Regions from separate parts of the Streptomyces sp. SCPE 10 genome, predicted to be linked through region 2. Evidence: riboswitches for the same ligand, from Rfam matches in the RefSeq annotation. Region 2 holds a riboswitch; each other region holds the start of a gene.
What was found. Region 2 has a riboswitch for S-adenosylmethionine ahead of ACSP97_RS10685 (aminotransferase class V-fold PLP-dependent enzyme). Riboswitches for the same ligand answer to the same signal wherever they lie in the genome.

Region 1: another riboswitch for S-adenosylmethionine. It lies ahead of ACSP97_RS29515 (IclR family transcriptional regulator); the one in region 2 lies ahead of ACSP97_RS10685 (aminotransferase class V-fold PLP-dependent enzyme).
Region 3: another riboswitch for S-adenosylmethionine. It lies ahead of thrC (threonine synthase); the one in region 2 lies ahead of ACSP97_RS10685 (aminotransferase class V-fold PLP-dependent enzyme).

Annotation. Positions count from the first base shown of each region.
Region 1 covers NZ_CP197069.1:6,426,430-6,431,886, forward strand. The annotation lists gene ACSP97_RS29505 (TetR/AcrR family transcriptional regulator) at 1-398, shown strand, start outside; gene ACSP97_RS29510 (2'-5' RNA ligase family protein) at 569-1,231, opposite strand; partial or broken gene ACSP97_RS29515 (IclR family transcriptional regulator) at 1,321-2,034, opposite strand; SAM riboswitch class I at 2,231-2,371, opposite strand; gene ACSP97_RS29520 (hypothetical protein) at 2,569-2,700, opposite strand; gene ACSP97_RS29525 (acetate uptake transporter) at 2,727-3,359, opposite strand; gene ACSP97_RS29530 (sodium/solute symporter) at 3,621-5,180, opposite strand; gene ACSP97_RS29535 (hypothetical protein) at 5,191-5,457, opposite strand, start outside.
Region 2 covers NZ_CP197069.1:2,268,134-2,273,590, forward strand. The annotation lists gene ACSP97_RS10665 (NYN domain-containing protein) at 1-96, opposite strand, end outside; gene ACSP97_RS10670 (hypothetical protein) at 147-386, opposite strand; gene ACSP97_RS10675 (rhomboid family intramembrane serine protease) at 540-1,325, shown strand; gene ACSP97_RS10680 (Lrp/AsnC family transcriptional regulator) at 1,322-1,603, shown strand; gene ACSP97_RS10685 (aminotransferase class V-fold PLP-dependent enzyme) at 1,642-3,003, opposite strand; SAM riboswitch class IV at 3,148-3,264, opposite strand; gene trpD (anthranilate phosphoribosyltransferase) at 3,337-4,401, opposite strand; gene qcrB (cytochrome bc1 complex cytochrome b subunit) at 4,519-5,457, opposite strand, start outside.
Region 3 covers NZ_CP197069.1:3,568,284-3,573,740, reverse strand. The annotation lists gene ACSP97_RS16600 (DUF3263 domain-containing protein) at 1-63, shown strand, start outside; gene otsB (trehalose-phosphatase) at 149-982, shown strand; gene ACSP97_RS16590 (alpha,alpha-trehalose-phosphate synthase (UDP-forming)) at 970-2,397, opposite strand; gene ACSP97_RS16585 (glucosyl-3-phosphoglycerate synthase) at 2,480-3,424, opposite strand; SAM riboswitch class I at 3,568-3,711, shown strand; gene thrC (threonine synthase) at 3,730-5,013, shown strand; gene ACSP97_RS16575 (MoaD/ThiS family protein) at 5,010-5,288, shown strand.

The DNA.
Region 1 (5,457 bases), 4.2 Mb from region 2:
TGCTCGCGCGGGCCAGAGCCGACGAGCTGACGGCGGTCCGGCGGCTCGCCGCCCAGCGGCGCCCGTCGGAGGGGCTGGCGTCGGTGGCCGACGAGCTGTGGCGGTGGCTGTCCGACGACGCCCACCGCGGCCTGCTGAAACTCTGGGTCGAGAGTTACGCCCGGTCGCTCGTCGAACCCGACGGGCCCTGGGCCGGTTTCGCGGGCGACACGGTCGCGGACTGGCTCGCGCTGCTCGCCGACGCCCAGCCCCCGCGGACACGAGACACCGACGCGGGCCTCGCCCAGCGCACGCTGGTGCTCGCCGCCCTCCGGGGCGCACTGCTGGACCTGCTCGCCACCGGCGACCGGGAACGCACCGGTTCGGCGGTGCGCCGTCTGCTGGCGACCGTGGAGTGAGCCGGTCCGCATCCCCGGTGGGGACGAACCGGCTTGAACCCCTTGGGGACTGCCCCGTCCGCACCCGGTGACGACCGTGCCCCGGCACCGACCGCAACCTTTCCCCCTCCGGAACCCGGCACCGATCGGAACCCCGCACGGCCCCCGGGCCCCCGGCCGGGGCTCCCGACTCACCGGTCGGTGATCTCGGCGAGCCATGCCGTGTCCTCCGGGCCCGCGTCCTCGCGGCCGGTCAGCCACCGGACCTCGCCGGTGCCCAGGGCGACCGTGGCCCGTGGCCGCATCGGCCCCTGCCCGCCGCGTGCGAGCAGGACGAGTTCCCAGACCGTCGCCGCCATGGCGGGGAGCCGGGCGGCGCAGTCGGTGCAGACCCGCCGGGGATCGCGGGTCCGGCCCAGGGACAGGTGCGGGGTGAACTCCTCGGCCGGCCCGCGGCGGCACGGGAACCGATGTCGCAGTGCGCGGTGCAGGTCCGCCCACGGTGCCCCGCCCGCCGCGGCCGGGTCGAGCCACACGGTGGAGTACGCCCGGTGCCGGAAGGCGCGCACCCCGGCCAGCCGCGCGGTGAAGACCGGCACCTCGGCCGCCGCCGCCGCGAGCAGCGGGGCGGCCCGCTCGAAGTCGGCCTCCGGGACGAAGCCGAAGAGCACGTTGACGTGCGGCGGCCAGCGGTGGATCTGCGGATCGTGTTCCCGGCGGATGTCCTGGAGCGGCGGCCACAGCTGCGCCGGCGGGATCCACGCCACCGCCGTACGGGCCGTCGGGGACACGTCGAGGACGCCGACGGGCGCGGCCCGCACCCGGTCCCCGTCCGCCTGGCCGTCCGTACGCATCACGCCTCCTCGCCCGCCGGCACCCCCTTCTCCAGGGTGCCGCCCGCCGCGTCTTCGGCGGACTTCGTCGCGGGGCGCCGCTCGGGCGTACCGGGGCGGCGAAGGGCCTCGGTGAGACGGGCGGCCGCCTCGACGACGGTCCGGGAGAGGTGGGCGCCGGGGTGGCGGGTGAGGCGCTGGATCGGGCCGGAGACGGAGACGGCGGCCACCACCTGGCCGGACGGGCCGCGCACGGGCGCGGAGACGGAGGCGACATCGGGTTCGCGGTCGCCGACGGACTGGGCCCAGCCGCGACGCCGTACGCCGCTGAGGGTGGTGGCGGTGAAGCGGGCTCCCCTCAGGCCGCGGTAGAGGCGCTCGGGTTCCTCCCAGGCGAGCAGGACCTGGGCGGCGGAGCCGACCTGCATGGGCAGGGCGACCCCGACGGGAACGGTGTCGCGCAGACCGGCCAGACGCTCGACGGCGGCCACGCAGATGCGCTGGTCACCCTGTCTGCGGTAGAGCTGGGCGCTCTCGCCGGTGGCGTCGCGCAGCCGGGTGAGGACCGGGCCCGCGGCGGTCAGCAGGTGGTCCTCGCCGGCGGCGGCCGACAGTTCCGAGAGCCGGGGGCCGAGGGCGAACCGCCCTCCGGCGTCCCGGGTGACCAGGCGGAGGCGTTCGAGCGCGACGGCGATCCGGTGCACGGTGGGGCGGGTCAGACCGGTGGTCGTGACCAGACCGGCCAGGGTGGCGGGTCCGGCCTCCAAGGCACCGAGGATCAGGGCGACTCTGTCGAGCACGCCCACGCCGCTCGTCTTCTCCATGAATGGGTACTCCAGTCTCAAATCCCGCGGGCGCCGGTGGGGCCGCGCGCACGGGGGGCTCCGGCGAGGAGCGGTGAGGTCAGCGGGGACAGGCCGGAAGGGTCGGCCGATCGCCTGCGCCGGACACGAGACGGGTACACAGAGGGGCCGGGGCGGGAAGCGCCCGGGCGTCGGACAGCACAGAGAGCACCGTGTCTCCTCATCTTTCCCGCGCCGCGTTGGCGACAGGCCGGAGTTGGCACTGATCCCGCTCGGTGACGCGCGTGTCGCACGCCGACTCGACCGGGGAGTTGCCGGGGCTTCGTAGGGCCGGTCCCTCCACCCCTCTGGATGATTCGGGAGCAACCTTACAAGACGCCCCGGCCTGCCGAACCGGGGGAGTCCTCGGCGATCGAACCCCCGGCCCTGGCAACCGGTCAGGTTCTGCCGCTTCCGTGCCGATCGACCGCCGGGATGCAGGTGCGCGGTGCCACGCTCGACGGTGCGTCTGCCCAAGTCGCGCGCGAGGGGAAGGACATGCGGCTCGACCGCCGCTCAGTCCCCGCTGGTGGTGGGAGGCTCGTACTGGATGAGGTTCATGACGCTGGAGTCGGTGAGGGTGAGGACGTCGCCGAGTTGGCGGTTTTCGGCGACGTCGCGCAGGAGGCGGCGCAGGGTGCTGCCCATCGGTCGGGTGTGCGCCGGTGGCGGACTCAGCCGGCGAGCGGCCAGGTGGGCAGGGACTTGTCCTTCCAGGTGGCGTTGGCCACGCCGGCGAACGAGCCGTACCAGGCCAGCAGCGCGGTGAGCAGCCCCGCCCAGCCGCCCGCGTGCGAGACGCCCGTGCTCTGCCCCAGCTCCCCGGCGGCGAGCAGGACGAAGGTCAGCGACAGCGCCGTGAACACGGCGAGCAGGACAGCGTTGATCCGGGTTGCCACGACCGTCATGTAGAGGGTGAAGACGGCCCAGGCCAGCAGGAACAGGCCGGTGGCCTGGTAGGCGTGGGCGGCCGGCAGCTTCGGGGCGACGAACCGCACGTAGGCCGCGAAGGAGAGCCAGAAGCTGCCGTAGGAGGTGAAGGCCACGGCGCCGAAGGTGTTGTTCTTGCGGAACTCCCACATCCCGGCGAGCACTTGCGCGATGCCCCCGTACCAGAGGGCGAGCGGCAGCACCACGGCCTCCAGGGCGCCGTCCTTGATCAGGCCCGCGTTGAAGACGGAGAGCACGAAGGTGGTGAGGGCGAAGGCCGCCAGGCCCAGCGGGCCGGGGTCGGCGATCTGCGGCCGCGGGGCCGCGGGGCTCGCCGGGGTCCGCTCGTCGGTGCCGGGCGTCTGGGTGTCGGTCATGGTGCGGTCCTTGGGTCGAGGAGGGCTCGGACGCGGGTCCGGGAGCGAGGTGGTCCGGGAGGGAGGCGGTGCGGGCGCGACGGCGCACGGGCGGTGCGGGCCGGGCCGCGGGCCGGTCCGGAGCGCGGGTGCGCGGACGGGACGGGTCGCCGTTCCCGGTCGGGGAGCGCCGCCGGCCGTCCCGTGCCGGTGCCTTTCCCCCGGTCGGTTACTGTGCGGCACACCCGCCCCGCCGGGGAGCCCCCGTACGGGACTTGTCGATCAGTGGTGGCCGTCGAGCGACGAACGGACGGCGCCGGGAGACGAACGGTCGCCGGCCGTGGCCGAGCGGTCGGCCGGTCCCGCCGCCAGCGCCTCCGGCAGGTGCAGCCGGGCCAGCAGCACGGAGGCCGTCGCGGGCACCCTGCCGGGCGTGAGCAGGGAGACGCCGACCATGGTCAGGAACGCCGCCGGAACGCTCCAGGCGGCGGGCTCGGCGAGCAGGGCCCCCACCCAGCCCGGTCCGCCAACCCCCAGCAGCGTGAGGGTGAGGGCCGCCGCGGACAGCCCGCCGCCGACCAGCATCCCGGCGACGGCTCCGGCCGCGGTCAGCCGCCGCCACCAGATGCCCAGCACCAGCAGCGGACAGAACGTGGAGGCGGCCACCGAGAAGATCAGGCCCACTTCGTGGGCGACGGACATGCCGTTCCCCGACAGCAGCAGCGCGATGGCGCAGGGCACCAGGACGGCCGGCGCGGCGGCCCGCCGGAATCCCCGTACGTCCCCGCCGAACAGGTCCTGCGACAGCACCGCGGCCACGGACAGGGCCAGCCCGGAACAGGTCGACAGGAACGCGGCGAAGGCCCCCGCGACCACCAGCGCCGCCAGCAGCCGGCCGCCGGCGCCCGGCACCAGGAGGCCGGGCAGCCGCAGCACCTCGGTGTCCGCCCGGCCCGCCGCGGCCAGGTCCGGCGCGTAGAGCCGGCCGAGCCCGCCGTACACCTCCGGCAGCAGGTAGAAGACGCCCAGCAGGCACAGGACGCCCACCGTCGTACGGCGGGCCGCGCGGCCGTCGGGGCTGGTGTAGAAGCGGGCGGTGACGTGCGGCAGCCCCATCGTGCCGAGAAAGGTGGCCACCATCAGCGAATAGACGCCGTAGAGCCCCTGGCCGCCGCCGTGCCCGGACGCCGTGGGCGCCACCGGCAGCGGCGCCGGGCCGCCGGCCGGGTGCCAGACTCCGCGCCAGACGAGCAGCAGGACCAGGGCCGGAACGGCGAGCGCGATCAGTTTCAGCCAGTACTGGACGGACTGGACGAGGGTGACGCTGCGCATGCCTCCGGTGATCACGCTCACCAGCACCACCGCGGTCACCAGCACGGTGCCCGACCAGGCGGGCGCGCCGAGGGCCGTGTGCAGCGCGAGGCCCGCGCCCACCAGTTGGGGCACCTGGTAGAGCAGCCCGATCAGGACGACGAACACGGTGGCCGTCCGGCGCACCGCCGGCGAGCCGAGGCGCGCCTCGGCGAAGTCGGAGACGGTGTAGGCCCCCGAGCGGCGCAGGGGTGCGGCCACCAGCACGAGCAGCACCAGATAGCCGGCCGTGTACCCGATGCCGTACCAGAGCATCGTGCTCCCGTACGTCGCCAGCAGCCCGGCGATGCCCAGGTAGGAGGCGGCCGACAGGTACTCGCCGCTCACGGCGGCGGCGTTGCGCAGCGGCGAGACGGTGCGCGAGGCGACGTAGAAGTCCGGGGTGGACCGGGAGCGCAGGCCATAGCCGCCGATGCCCACCGTCACGGCCACGACGAGCAGGACGGCGGTCAGGTTCGCCGGCGCGTTCACCGGTCTGCGCTCACGAGCGGCGGACGTGTTCGTCGAAGTCGCGTTCGTTGCGCTCGGCGCGGCGGACGTAGCAGATCCCGGCCGCCACCAGCAGCGCGTAGACGGGCGGCCCCAGGACCAGCCAGGGCAGTCCGGCGCCCCACGGCCGCGCCCAGTGCGGCACGGGGACGTGCCCGAGCAGCAGCGGCAGGGCGGCCAGCGGCAGGCAGACGGCGGCGCAGACCAGCAGGCCCAGCCGGAGCTGGGTGCGCATCAGCGCCTTCATGTACACCTCGCC
Region 2 (5,457 bases):
GATCCCCACGACCCTACGGCGCACCCCGTCGGGCAGCGGACGGTCAAGCACCTCAGCGGTGCCGTCGCCCGGCCCCCCGCCTGCGCTCTCCACCATCCGTCACACCCCACTACCGATTGCCGACGTCCCCTGGCGGGCCCGCTCCGTCAGGAGCCGGTGCCCGGCCTGTCCACGAGTTCCACCTGGTCCACCGCGTTGCACCAGCGGCAGCGCACCGACTCGATGGTCTCACTGACCACCTGGCGCTCCTCCACCGTCGGCTCGCCGGCCAGGTCGAGGTGGACGTACTCCACGACCTTGGACGAGCGGGTGACGTCGAAGCGGGTGAGGTTTCCGCAGAGGGTGCAGCGCCATCGCGTCGTGGCGGTCGGCAGGGGAACCGTCATCGTGCCTGTTCGCTTCCTTCTCGGGTCGGACCGCGCCGGCGGCCGACGCGTGTGGCTCGTAACCCTACGGCCTGGCGGGTGCTCGCCGCCCGTCCGTTCACGGCGGCGAGGCGGTATGTCAGCTTGCGTCCGGTTACGTCATGCTCTGTATTCATGATCAGCGAGTGGAGCACGGCGGCCGGCAGGACCTTCAGGGCGCTCAGGGCCGCGCCGACGACGTACGGCCTCATCGCCCTGTGCTGTCTGATCTTCGTACTGAGCCCGGCGTCCGGGATCGTCCCCGGATACGGCACCGGGTATGCGCTGCTCGACACGCAGCGGGTGTACTTCCGCCACTGGGGCGTGGTCCCGGCGGAGCTGTTCGCCGCCCCCGCGGCACACGCGCTCTCCCCGGTCACCGCCCTGTTCCTGCACGGCAACTGGGTGCATCTGCTGGGCAACATGCTCTTCCTCCTCGTCTTCGGCGTGCTGACCGAGGAGCGGATGGGCCGCGTGGAGTTCACCCTCTTCTACGTCGGCTGCGGCTACCTGGCGCTGCTGGGGTACGCGGCGGCCAACGCCACCTCCGAGCAGTCGCTGGTGGGCGCGTCGGGGGCGATCTCGGCGGTGCTCGGTGCGTTTCTCTTCCTGTTCCCGCGCGCCCGTGTCACCAGTCTCCTGCCGTTCCTCTTCTTCCTGCCGCTGCGGTTCCCGGCGTGGGTCGTACTGCCGTTCTGGGTGGCATTGCAGTGGGTGGCGGCGGGACGGTCGGTGCAGGGGCCGGGGGTGGCGTATCTGGCGCACCTGGTGGGGTTCGGCGTGGGATTCGGCTACGCGTGGGTGCGGTACGGGGGACGGCGGGGTCGCGAGGGCGGCCTCGGGAGGGCGGTGGCGGGAGACGGGCGGGCTAGAGTGAAAACCGCACCCGCTCCGGCACCCGAGGGAGAGAACCAGCCGTGATCACCGCGATCGTCCTCATCAAGACCAGCGTGGACCGGATCCCCGAGATCGCCGAGCAGATCGCCGCGCTGGAGTCGGTGAGCGAGGTGTTCTCCGTGACCGGCACCTACGACCTGATCGCCATGGTGCGGGTGCGGCGGCACGACGACCTGGCCGAGGTGATCCCGGGCCGGATCAGCAAGATCCCCGGGGTCGAGGGGACCGACACGCATGTGGCGTTCCGTACGTACTCCCAGCACGACCTGGAGGCGGCCTTCGCGATCGGGCTGGACTCCTGACCGTCTGAAAGCCGCCCCACCAGGTCCCGCCGGACCCCTCACACCGCCGGGACGCAGCGGCCGTCCTCCGTGCGGTACGTCCACTTGGCACCCTCGGTCACCAGCTCCCGCACCGCCGTGAGGAAGCGCTCGACGTGCTCGTCGGGGGTGCCCGCGCCGAAGCTCACACGGATGGCGTTGAGGGACTTCTCGCCGGGGGCGGCCTCGGGGGCACCGCACTCGCCCTGGGTCTGGGGGTCGGTGCCGAGCAGGGTGCGCACCAGCGGGTGGGCGCAGAACAGGCCGTCGCGGACGCCGATGCCGTACTCGGCGGACAGGACGGCCGCGAAGTGGGAGCTGTTCCAGCCCTCCACCACGAAGGAGATCACGCCGACCCGCGGAGCGTCGTCCCCGAACAGGGACAACACCCTGACCTGCGGAATCCCGGCGAGGCCCGTGCGGACCCGCTCGATCAGCCGTTGCTCGCGCGCGACCAGGTCCGTCCAGCCGGCCTCGGTGAGCGCCTTGCAGGCCGAGGCGACGGCGTAGGCGCCGATGACGTTCGGGGAGCCCGCCTCGTGCCGGGCGGCACTCTCGTGCCACTCCACGTCCACTCCCCCGTCGGTGCGCCGGGTGACCCTGCGGCTGGCGCCGCCGCCCGCGAGGTACGGCTCGGCGGCCCGCAGCCAGTCGGCGCGGCCGGCCAGCACGCCCGCGCCGAAGGGGGCGTACAGCTTGTGCCCGGAGAAGGCGACCCAGTCGACGTCCAGGTCGGCGATGTCCACGGGGTGGTGCGGGGCCAGCTGGGCGGCGTCCAGGACGATCCGGGCGCCGTGCGCGTGCGCGGCGGCGGCCAGCTCGCGCACCGGCCACAGCTCGCCGGTGACGTTGGAGGCACCGGTGACGCAGACCAGGGCCGGGCCGTACGGGTCCCGGTCGGCCAGGGCCCGCTCCAGCGTCCGCACCGCCTGCTGCGGGGTGCGCGGGGCGTCGAGGTAGGTGACCCGGGAGTCCGGCCAGGGCAGCAGGGAGGCATGGTGCTCGGTCTCGAAGACGAAGACGCGGCAGTCGGCCGGGAGCGCCCGGGCCAGCAGGTTCAGCGAGTCCGTGGTGGAGCGGGTGAAGACCACCTGGTCGTCGGCCCGGCAGCCGAGGAAGCCGGCGACCGTGCGGCGGGCGTTCTCGAACAGGTCGGTGGAGAGCTGGGAGAGGTAGCCGGCGCCCCGGTGGACACTGCCGTAGTAGGGCGCGTAGGCGGCGACGTCGTCCCAGACGCGCTGGAGGGCGGGGGCGCTGGCCGCGTAGTCGAGGGCCGCGTAAGTGACTTCGCCGCCCGTGACGAGCGGAACGGTGACATCCCGCCCCAGAACGGGCAGCGGGGAGCAAATCGACGGGTCGGCGACAGCGCTGGAGTGAGACATGGGGTGACTCCCGTGAGGACGTACGCCGCAGGGACGTACGGGAAGAAGGTGAAAGGGGTACGCGGAGGCGGGGCTCTGCGGCCCTAGCGCATTCGCTTGCTCACGGAAGGCTCCCTCGTACGACCAGGACCCCTGGGTTCGAGGGGTCCGCGCTTGCCGTAGACCTCGCTGCCTACGACCTGGTCCTCACCCGGGGCACCCCGCCACGGACGGAGGGTTGCCGGACAGTCGGCCGGGGCCTCATGACTGTCACTCATGACCTGGTAGGGAAATTACGCGAAGGGATGATCGCCCCGCAACCCGTGTCCGGATCGCGGGACGATCAACCGCGTCTCAGGCGTTGCTGGCCGCCACCCAGCGCTCCAGCGTCCGCTTGGCCGCGCCCGAGTCGATGGACTCGGCCGCCCGGGCCATCTGTGCGCGCAGCTGCTCGGTGAGCGGGGCGTCGGACGGCTCCAGGGCCACCAGGGCCGCCGCCGAGTTCAGCAGCACCGCGTCGCGCACCGCGCCCCGCTCGCCGTCGAGCACCCGGCGGGCGACCTCCGCGTTGTAGGAGGCGTCCGCGCCGCGCAGGGCGTCCACGGGGACGATGTCGATGCCGACGTCCCGGGGGTCGAAGACCTCCTCGGTGACCTTGCCGTCCCGCACCACCCACACCCGGGAGGTGTCGGTGACCGTCAGCTCGTCCAGGCCGTCGTCGCCCCGGAAGACCAGCGCGGAGTTGCCCCGCTCGGCGAAGACGCCGGCCACCACGGGCGCCATGCGCGGATCGGCGACGCCCACCGCCTGCGCGCGCACCTTGGCCGGGTTGGTCAGCGGGCCGAGCACATTGAAGGTGGTGCGGATCCCCAACTGCCCGCGCGCGGCGGCGACATGACGCAGCGAGGGGTGGAACTTCACCGCGAAGCAGATGGTGATACCGGCCTCCTCGGCGACCTCGGCCACCCGCTTCGGGGTCAGCTGGAGGTTGACGCCCAGCTTCTCCAGCACGTCGGAGGAGCCGGAGGCGGAGGAGGCGGCGCGGTTGCCGTGCTTGACGACCTTGGCGCCGGTGCCCGCGACCACGATCGAGGACATCGTGGAGATGTTGACGGTCTTGGCGCCGTCGCCGCCGGTGCCGACGATGTCGACGGCGGGCCCCGGCACCTCGATCACGTTGGCGTGCTCGTACATGGTGCGCACCAGGCCGGAGATCTCCTCCACCGTCTCGCCCTTGGCGCGCAGCGCGACCATGAACCCGGCGATCTGCGCGTCGGTCGCCTCGCCGCGCATGATCAGGTCCATCGCCCAGGCCGTGTCGTCGGCGGACAGGTCCTGGCCGGTCAGCAGGCCGTTCAGCAGGACGGGCCAGGAGCGGCCCGCCGCGGTGTCGCCTCCAGCGGGGGTCACAGCGATCATCAGCCGCTCCTCGTGCACAGTGGTGGTCATTCGTACCCCACCCTATCGAGCCGGGACACGGGGAAGGGCCCCGTCCGCGGTGCGGACGGGGCCCTTCGGTGGCGTGGCGACGCGGGATCAGTGGTGGCCGTGGCCGCTCGTGATCTCCCTGTACTCCTCGACGGACGGCTTCGGGATCTGGTTGTCCTCGCCGTAGTAGGCGTTGGACAGCTTGACCCGGAGTCGCTCCGAGGCCTTCACCTTGCGCTCGACACCGTTCTCGTCGACCGTCGGGCCGATCTCGGCCGGCTGGTACTGGTCGTGCGCGGTGAGCGTGTGCAGCTGCTCCTGGCTGAGCGGCTCGTGCACCTCGATGAACTCACCGTGCGGCAGCCGCTTGATGATGCCGGTCTCGCGACCGTGCAGCACCTTGTCGCGGTCGCGGCGCTGGAGACCGAGGCAGATCCGCTTGGTGACCAGGAACGCGATGACCGGGCCGACGAAGAAGAAGATCCGGACGAACCAGGTCACGGCGTTGATCGACAGGTGGAAGTGGGTGGCCCACAGGTCGTTGCCACCGCCGACCAGGGTGACCATGTAGATCGTCACCCAGGCGACACCGAACGCGGTACGGGTCGGGGCGTTGCGCGGGCGGTCCAGGATGTGGTGCTCGCGCTTGTCGCCGGTGACCCAGGACTCGATGAACGGGTAGACCGCGATGCCCGCCAGGACCAGCGGGAAGAGCACCAGCGGGATGAACACGCCCAGGACGAGCGTGTGACCCCAGAAGTTGATCTCCCAGCCCGGCATGAAGCGGATCAGACCCTCGGCGAAGCCCATGTACCAGTCGGGCTGGGCGCCGGTGGAGACCTGGTCCGGACGGTAGGGGCCCATGGCCCAGATCGGGTTGATCTGCGCGACCGCGGCGATGGCCGCGATGACACCGAAGACCAGGAAGAAGAAGCCTCCGGCCTTGGCCATGTAGACCGGCAGCAGCGGCATGCCGACCACGTTGTTGTTCGACTTGCCCGGACCCGCGAACTGCGTGTGCTTGTGGTAGAAGACCAGGATCAGGTG
Region 3 (5,457 bases), 1.3 Mb from region 2:
CACGACCCGGTCACGGTCAACCGGCTGCGCCGGATCCGCGACACCCACCGAGCGGAACGTTGAACCCGGCCGGCGCCCGCCGGTGGCGCGGGAAGGACACCCCGGGGCCCCAGGAGTGATGGCGGCCCCCGCTGGATAGTGTCGGTACATGGACCCTCTGCCGACCCCAGCCACCCAGGCCGGCCGGGACGGGCTGGCCGCGCTGCTGGCCAAGCCCCGCACCGCGGTGATCGGCCTGGACTTCGACGGCACCCTCGCCCCCATCGTCGCCGACCCCGAACAGGCCCGCGCCCACCCGGACGCCGTCCCCGTGCTCGCCGCCCTCGCCCCCAAGGTCGCCCAGGTCGCCGTGATCACCGGCCGCCCCGCGGGCGTCGCGGTCCGCCACGGCGGCTTCGCCGGCGTCCCGGGCCTCGCCCACCTCACCGTCCTCGGGCACTACGGCGCCGAGCGCTGGGACGCCGTCACCGGCACCGTCTCCGCCCCCGCCCCGCACCCCGGCGTCGCCGCCGTCCGCGCCGAACTGCCCGGCGTCCTCGACCGGGCCGGCGCCTGGCAGGGCACGTGGATCGAGGAGAAGGGCCGCGCGGTCGCGGTGCACACCCGCCGCGCCGCCGACCCGGAGGCCGCCTTCGAGGCGCTGCGCGGGCCCCTCACCGACCTGGCCACCCGGCACGGACTGATCGTCGAGCCCGGCCGGATGGTGCTGGAACTGCGCCCGCCCGGCATGGACAAGGGCGTCGCCCTGAGCGAGTACGTCCGCGAGACCGGCGCCGAGTCCGTCCTCTACGCCGGCGACGACCTCGGCGACCTCCCCGCCTTCGCCGCCATCGACAAGCTCCGCTCCGAGGGCCTGCCCGGCCTCCTGGTGTGCAGCGGCAGCTCGGAGGTCTCCGAACTGGCCGAGCGGGCCGACCTGGTGGTCGACGGCCCCGAGGGCGTCGTACGGCTCCTCGGGGCGCTGGCGGATCAGCTCGGCTGATCCGTCAGGGCGTGCAGCTGGTCCAGGAACCACTGGGCCGGCGGCAGCGCCGTGGCCGCTGCGGCCAGCCTCTTCGACCGCTCCGCCCGCTCGCCGGCGGGCATGCTCAGCGCCGCGTGCAGCGCCCGCGCCGTGCCCGTGATGTCGTACGGGTTCACCACCAGCGCGTCCTCGCCCAGCTCCGCGTACGCCCCCGCCTCCCGGGACAGCACCAGCGCACAGCCCTCGTCGGAGACGACCGGCACCTCCTTGGCGACCAGGTTCATGCCGTCCCGGATGGGGTTGACCAGGGCCACGTCGGCGAGCCGGTACGCGGCCAGCGAGCGGGCGAAGTCGTCCTTCACATGGAGCACCACCGGCGTCCAACCGTCCGTGCCGTAGCGCTCGTTGATCTCCTCGGCGACCCGGCGCACCTGTTCCGTGTACTCCCGGTAGACGGCCAGGTCCTGCCGGGACGGGTACGCGAACGCCACATGGACGACCCGCTCGCGCCACTCGGGGTGCTCGTCCAGCAGCTGCCGGTACGCCAGCAGCCCGCGCACGATGTTCTTGGACAGCTCGGTGCGGTCCACCCGGACGATCGTCCGGCGGCCCTCGCCGATCTCCGCCCGCAGCGCCGCCATCCGCTCGTCCACGTCCGCCTCGTGCGACCGCGCGCGCAGGAAGTCGGCGTCCGCGCCGAGCCCGTGCACCCCGATCCGGGTGCCGGTGGGAATCCCGGGCCCCAGCACCGCGTGGCAGCATTCGGTGAACGCGTCCGCCCACCGCTGCGTGAGGAACGCCGCCCGGTCCGCGCCCAGGATGCCGGTCAGCAGCTCGGCCGCGATGTCGTCCGGCAGCAGCCGGAAGTACTCCGCCGGGGCCCACGGCGTGTGCGAGAAGTGGCCGATGCGCAGATCGGGGCGGAGCCGGCGGAGCATCCGCGGGGCGAGCGCCAGGTGGTAGTCCTGGATCAGCACCGCCGCACCCTCGGCCGCCTCCTGGGCGAGCGCCTCGGCGAACGCCCGGTTGTAGGCCTCGTACGCCGCCCACTGCCGCCGGAACCCGGCGTCGAAGACGGGTTCGAGCGGCGTCTGGTAGAGCATGTGGTGCACGAACCAGAGGACCGAGTTGGCGATGCCGTTGTACGCGTCGGCGAAGACCTCCGCGTCGATGTCGAGCATCCGCACCCGCTGACCGCCGGTGTCGGCGACCGGCAGCAGCCCGCCGTCCGCGCGCCGGGCGGCCGCCCGGTCGCCGTCGCCCAGCGCGGCGCACACCCACACCGCGTTCGCCTCCGGCCCGATGGCCGAAAGGCCGGAGACCAGACCGCCGCCGCCCCGCTTGGGACGCAGCGCCCCGCCCTCGCCGACCGTGTACGAAACCGGGCCGCGATTGGACGCGACCAGCACCTCAGCACCGTGCGTGGAAGCCATGGTCCTCAACCTAGCCCGGCCCGGAAACACTCAAACGTACGGACGTCCCGGAAAGCGGCCCTGAACAGCCGTGCCTCCGGTTTCACGCCACCCGGCGGCGGGCGTACTCGGTGATCTCGGTCATCGGCGGGCGCTCCTCGGTGTCCACCGCGTAGGTGCGCGGCTCGAAGCCCGTCACCCCCCGCTCGAACTGGGTGAGCGAGGGCCGCACCAGATGGCCCCGGGCCAGCCGCAGCTGGGCGGTGCGGTAGATGGCCGCCGCCATCCGGCCGAGCGCCTGCCCGTCCTGGTGCCGGTGCTTGCGCACCCCCACGTCCACCTGGGCCAGCGCGTCCAGGCCCACCAGGTGCAGGGCGTCCACCAGCATGCCCAGCTCCACCCCGTACCCCACCGGGAACGGCAGCCGCTCCAGCAGCGAGCGCCGGGCCGCGTACTCCCCGCCCAGCGGCTGCACGAATCCCGCCAGCTGCGGCCAGTGCATGTTCAGCAGCGGGCGCGCCATCAGCTCGGTGACCCGGCCGCCCTGCCCCGCCGACCCGGCGAGCGGCCGGTCGTACATCGCCTTGACCAGCTGTACGTCCGGCTCGGTGAGCAGCGGGCCGACGATCCCGGTGACGAAGTCGGCCGAGAACTCCCGCAGGTCCGCGTCGACGAAGCAGATGACGTCCCCGGTGGCGACGAGCAGCGAGCGCCACAGCACCTCGCCCTTGCCCGGGACGGCGGGTATCCGGGGCAGGATCGCGTCGCGGTGCACCACCCGCGCGCCCGCCGCGGCCGCCACCTCGGAGGTGCGGTCGGTGGACCCGGAGTCGATCACCAGCACCTCGTCGACCAGCGGGACCCGCTCCACCAGCTCGCGCCGGATCACGGCGACGATCTCGCCGACGGTCTCCTCCTCGTCGAGCGCGGGCAGGACCACGCTGACCGTCTGGCCCGTGCGCTGCTTGGCCGCCAGGAGCTGGTGCAGCGGCCGATCGTGCACGGACCAGGAGCGGTCGCTCAGCCAGCGCTCGACTTCTTCCAGCACGGTCCCGGACTCCTCACGGTTGTCTCGCGGTACGGACGACTATCTCAACTGTCCATGCCTTCGGTTACAGTCTTGAACAACGCCGATGACCATCGCATGTCGGGGGTCCACGCGCGCCGACAACCGCATACACAACCGAATACCGCTCATCCAGAGGGGCAGAGGGACACGGCCCGATGAAGCCCCGGCAACCCTCCAGCCGGTCTCGTCTTCGAACAGCGAGGCTCCCGGCTAGGGAAGGTGCCAAATCCGTCTCGCGGCGAGATGCGTCGCGAGGAAGATGAGGAGAAAGGGCCTCGCCTCTCATGGCTGTGCAGACAGTTGCCTCCACCGGCAGTTCCACCGTCGACCTCGGCCCCGCCGCCGCCCTGAGCTGTCGGGAATGCGGCCACCGCGTCCCGCTCGGCCCGGTCTTCGCCTGCGAGGAGTGTTTCGGGCCGCTGGAGATCGCCTACGACTTCTCCGGCTACGACACCGAGGAACTGCGGGCGCGCATCGAAAGCGGCCCCGCCAACATCTGGCGCTACGCCCCGCTGCTGCCCGTCCCGGCGAACGTGGCCGACAAGCCGAACATCAACCCCGGCTGGACCAAGCTCGTCAAGGCGGACAACCTCGCCCGCGAACTCGGCGTCACCGGCGGCCTGTACGTCAAGGACGACTCCGGCAACCCGACCCACTCCTTCAAGGACCGGGTGGTCGCGCAGGCACTGGAGGCCGCGCGCGCCTTCGGCTTCACCACCCTGTCCTGCTCCTCCACCGGCAACCTGGCCGGCGCCGTCGGCGCCGCCGCCGCCCGCGCCGGCTTCCGCTCCTGCGTGTTCATCCCGCACGACCTGGAGCAGGGCAAGGTCGTCATGGCCGCGGTCTACGGCGGCGAGCTCGTCGGCATCGAGGGCAACTACGACGACGTGAACCGCTTCTGCTCCGAGCTGATCGGCGACCCGGCCGGCGAGGGCTGGGGCTTCGTCAACGTCAATCTGCGCCCCTACTACGCGGAGGGCTCCAAGACCCTGGCGTACGAGATCTGCGAGCAGCTCGGCTGGCGGCTGCCCGACCAGATCGTGGTCCCGATCGCCTCCGGCTCCCAGCTCACCAAGATCGACAAGGGGCTCCAGGAGCTGATCAAGCTGGGGCTCGTGGAGGACCGGCCGTACAAGATCTTCGGTGCCCAGGCCGAGGGCTGCTCGCCGGTGTCGACGGCCTTCAAGGCGGGCCACGACGTCGTGCGGCCGCAGAAGCCGGACACCATCGCCAAGTCCCTCGCCATCGGCAACCCGGCCGACGGGCCCTACGTCCTGGACATCGCCCGGCGCACCGGCGGCGCCGTGGAGGACGTGACGGACGAGCAGGTCGTCGCCGCGATCAAGCTGCTGGCCCGGACCGAGGGCATCTTCGCCGAGACCGCGGGCGGGGTGACCGTCGGCGTGACGAAGAAGCTGATCGAGGACGGCGTCCTCGACCCGTCGAAGACCACCGTCGTCCTCAACACCGGCGACGGTCTGAAGACCCTCGACGCGGTGGCCGGCACCGGCCTGACCGCCACCATCCGCCCGACCCTGGACTCCTTCCGAGAGGCTGGCCTCGCATGAGCGTGACCGTTCGCATCCCCACCATCCTGCGCACCTACACCGGCGGCCGGGCCGAGGTGGCGGCCGAGGGCGCCACCCTCGCCGAGGTCATCGAGGACCTGGAGAAGAACCACACCGGGATCGCCGCCCGCGTCCTGGACGACCAGGGCAAGCTGCGCCGGTTCGTGAACGTCTACGTGAACGACGACGACGTCCGCTTCGAGCAGGGCCTGGAGACCGTCACCCCGGACGGCGCGGGTATCTCGATCATTCCGGCGGTCGCCGGCGGCTGCTGACCGAATGACCGATCATTACCTTCGGTAAGGACGGTTACGGAAGGTTCATCGGATTGCCCTCTCCGTGAGAGAAGCGGAGGGGGCAATTCTGTGTGATTGAGCGCGGTACAGTTGGGGAACACGCCCCGGATCACCGCGGGGATGCCCTCGATTCCTCACCGCGAGCCCG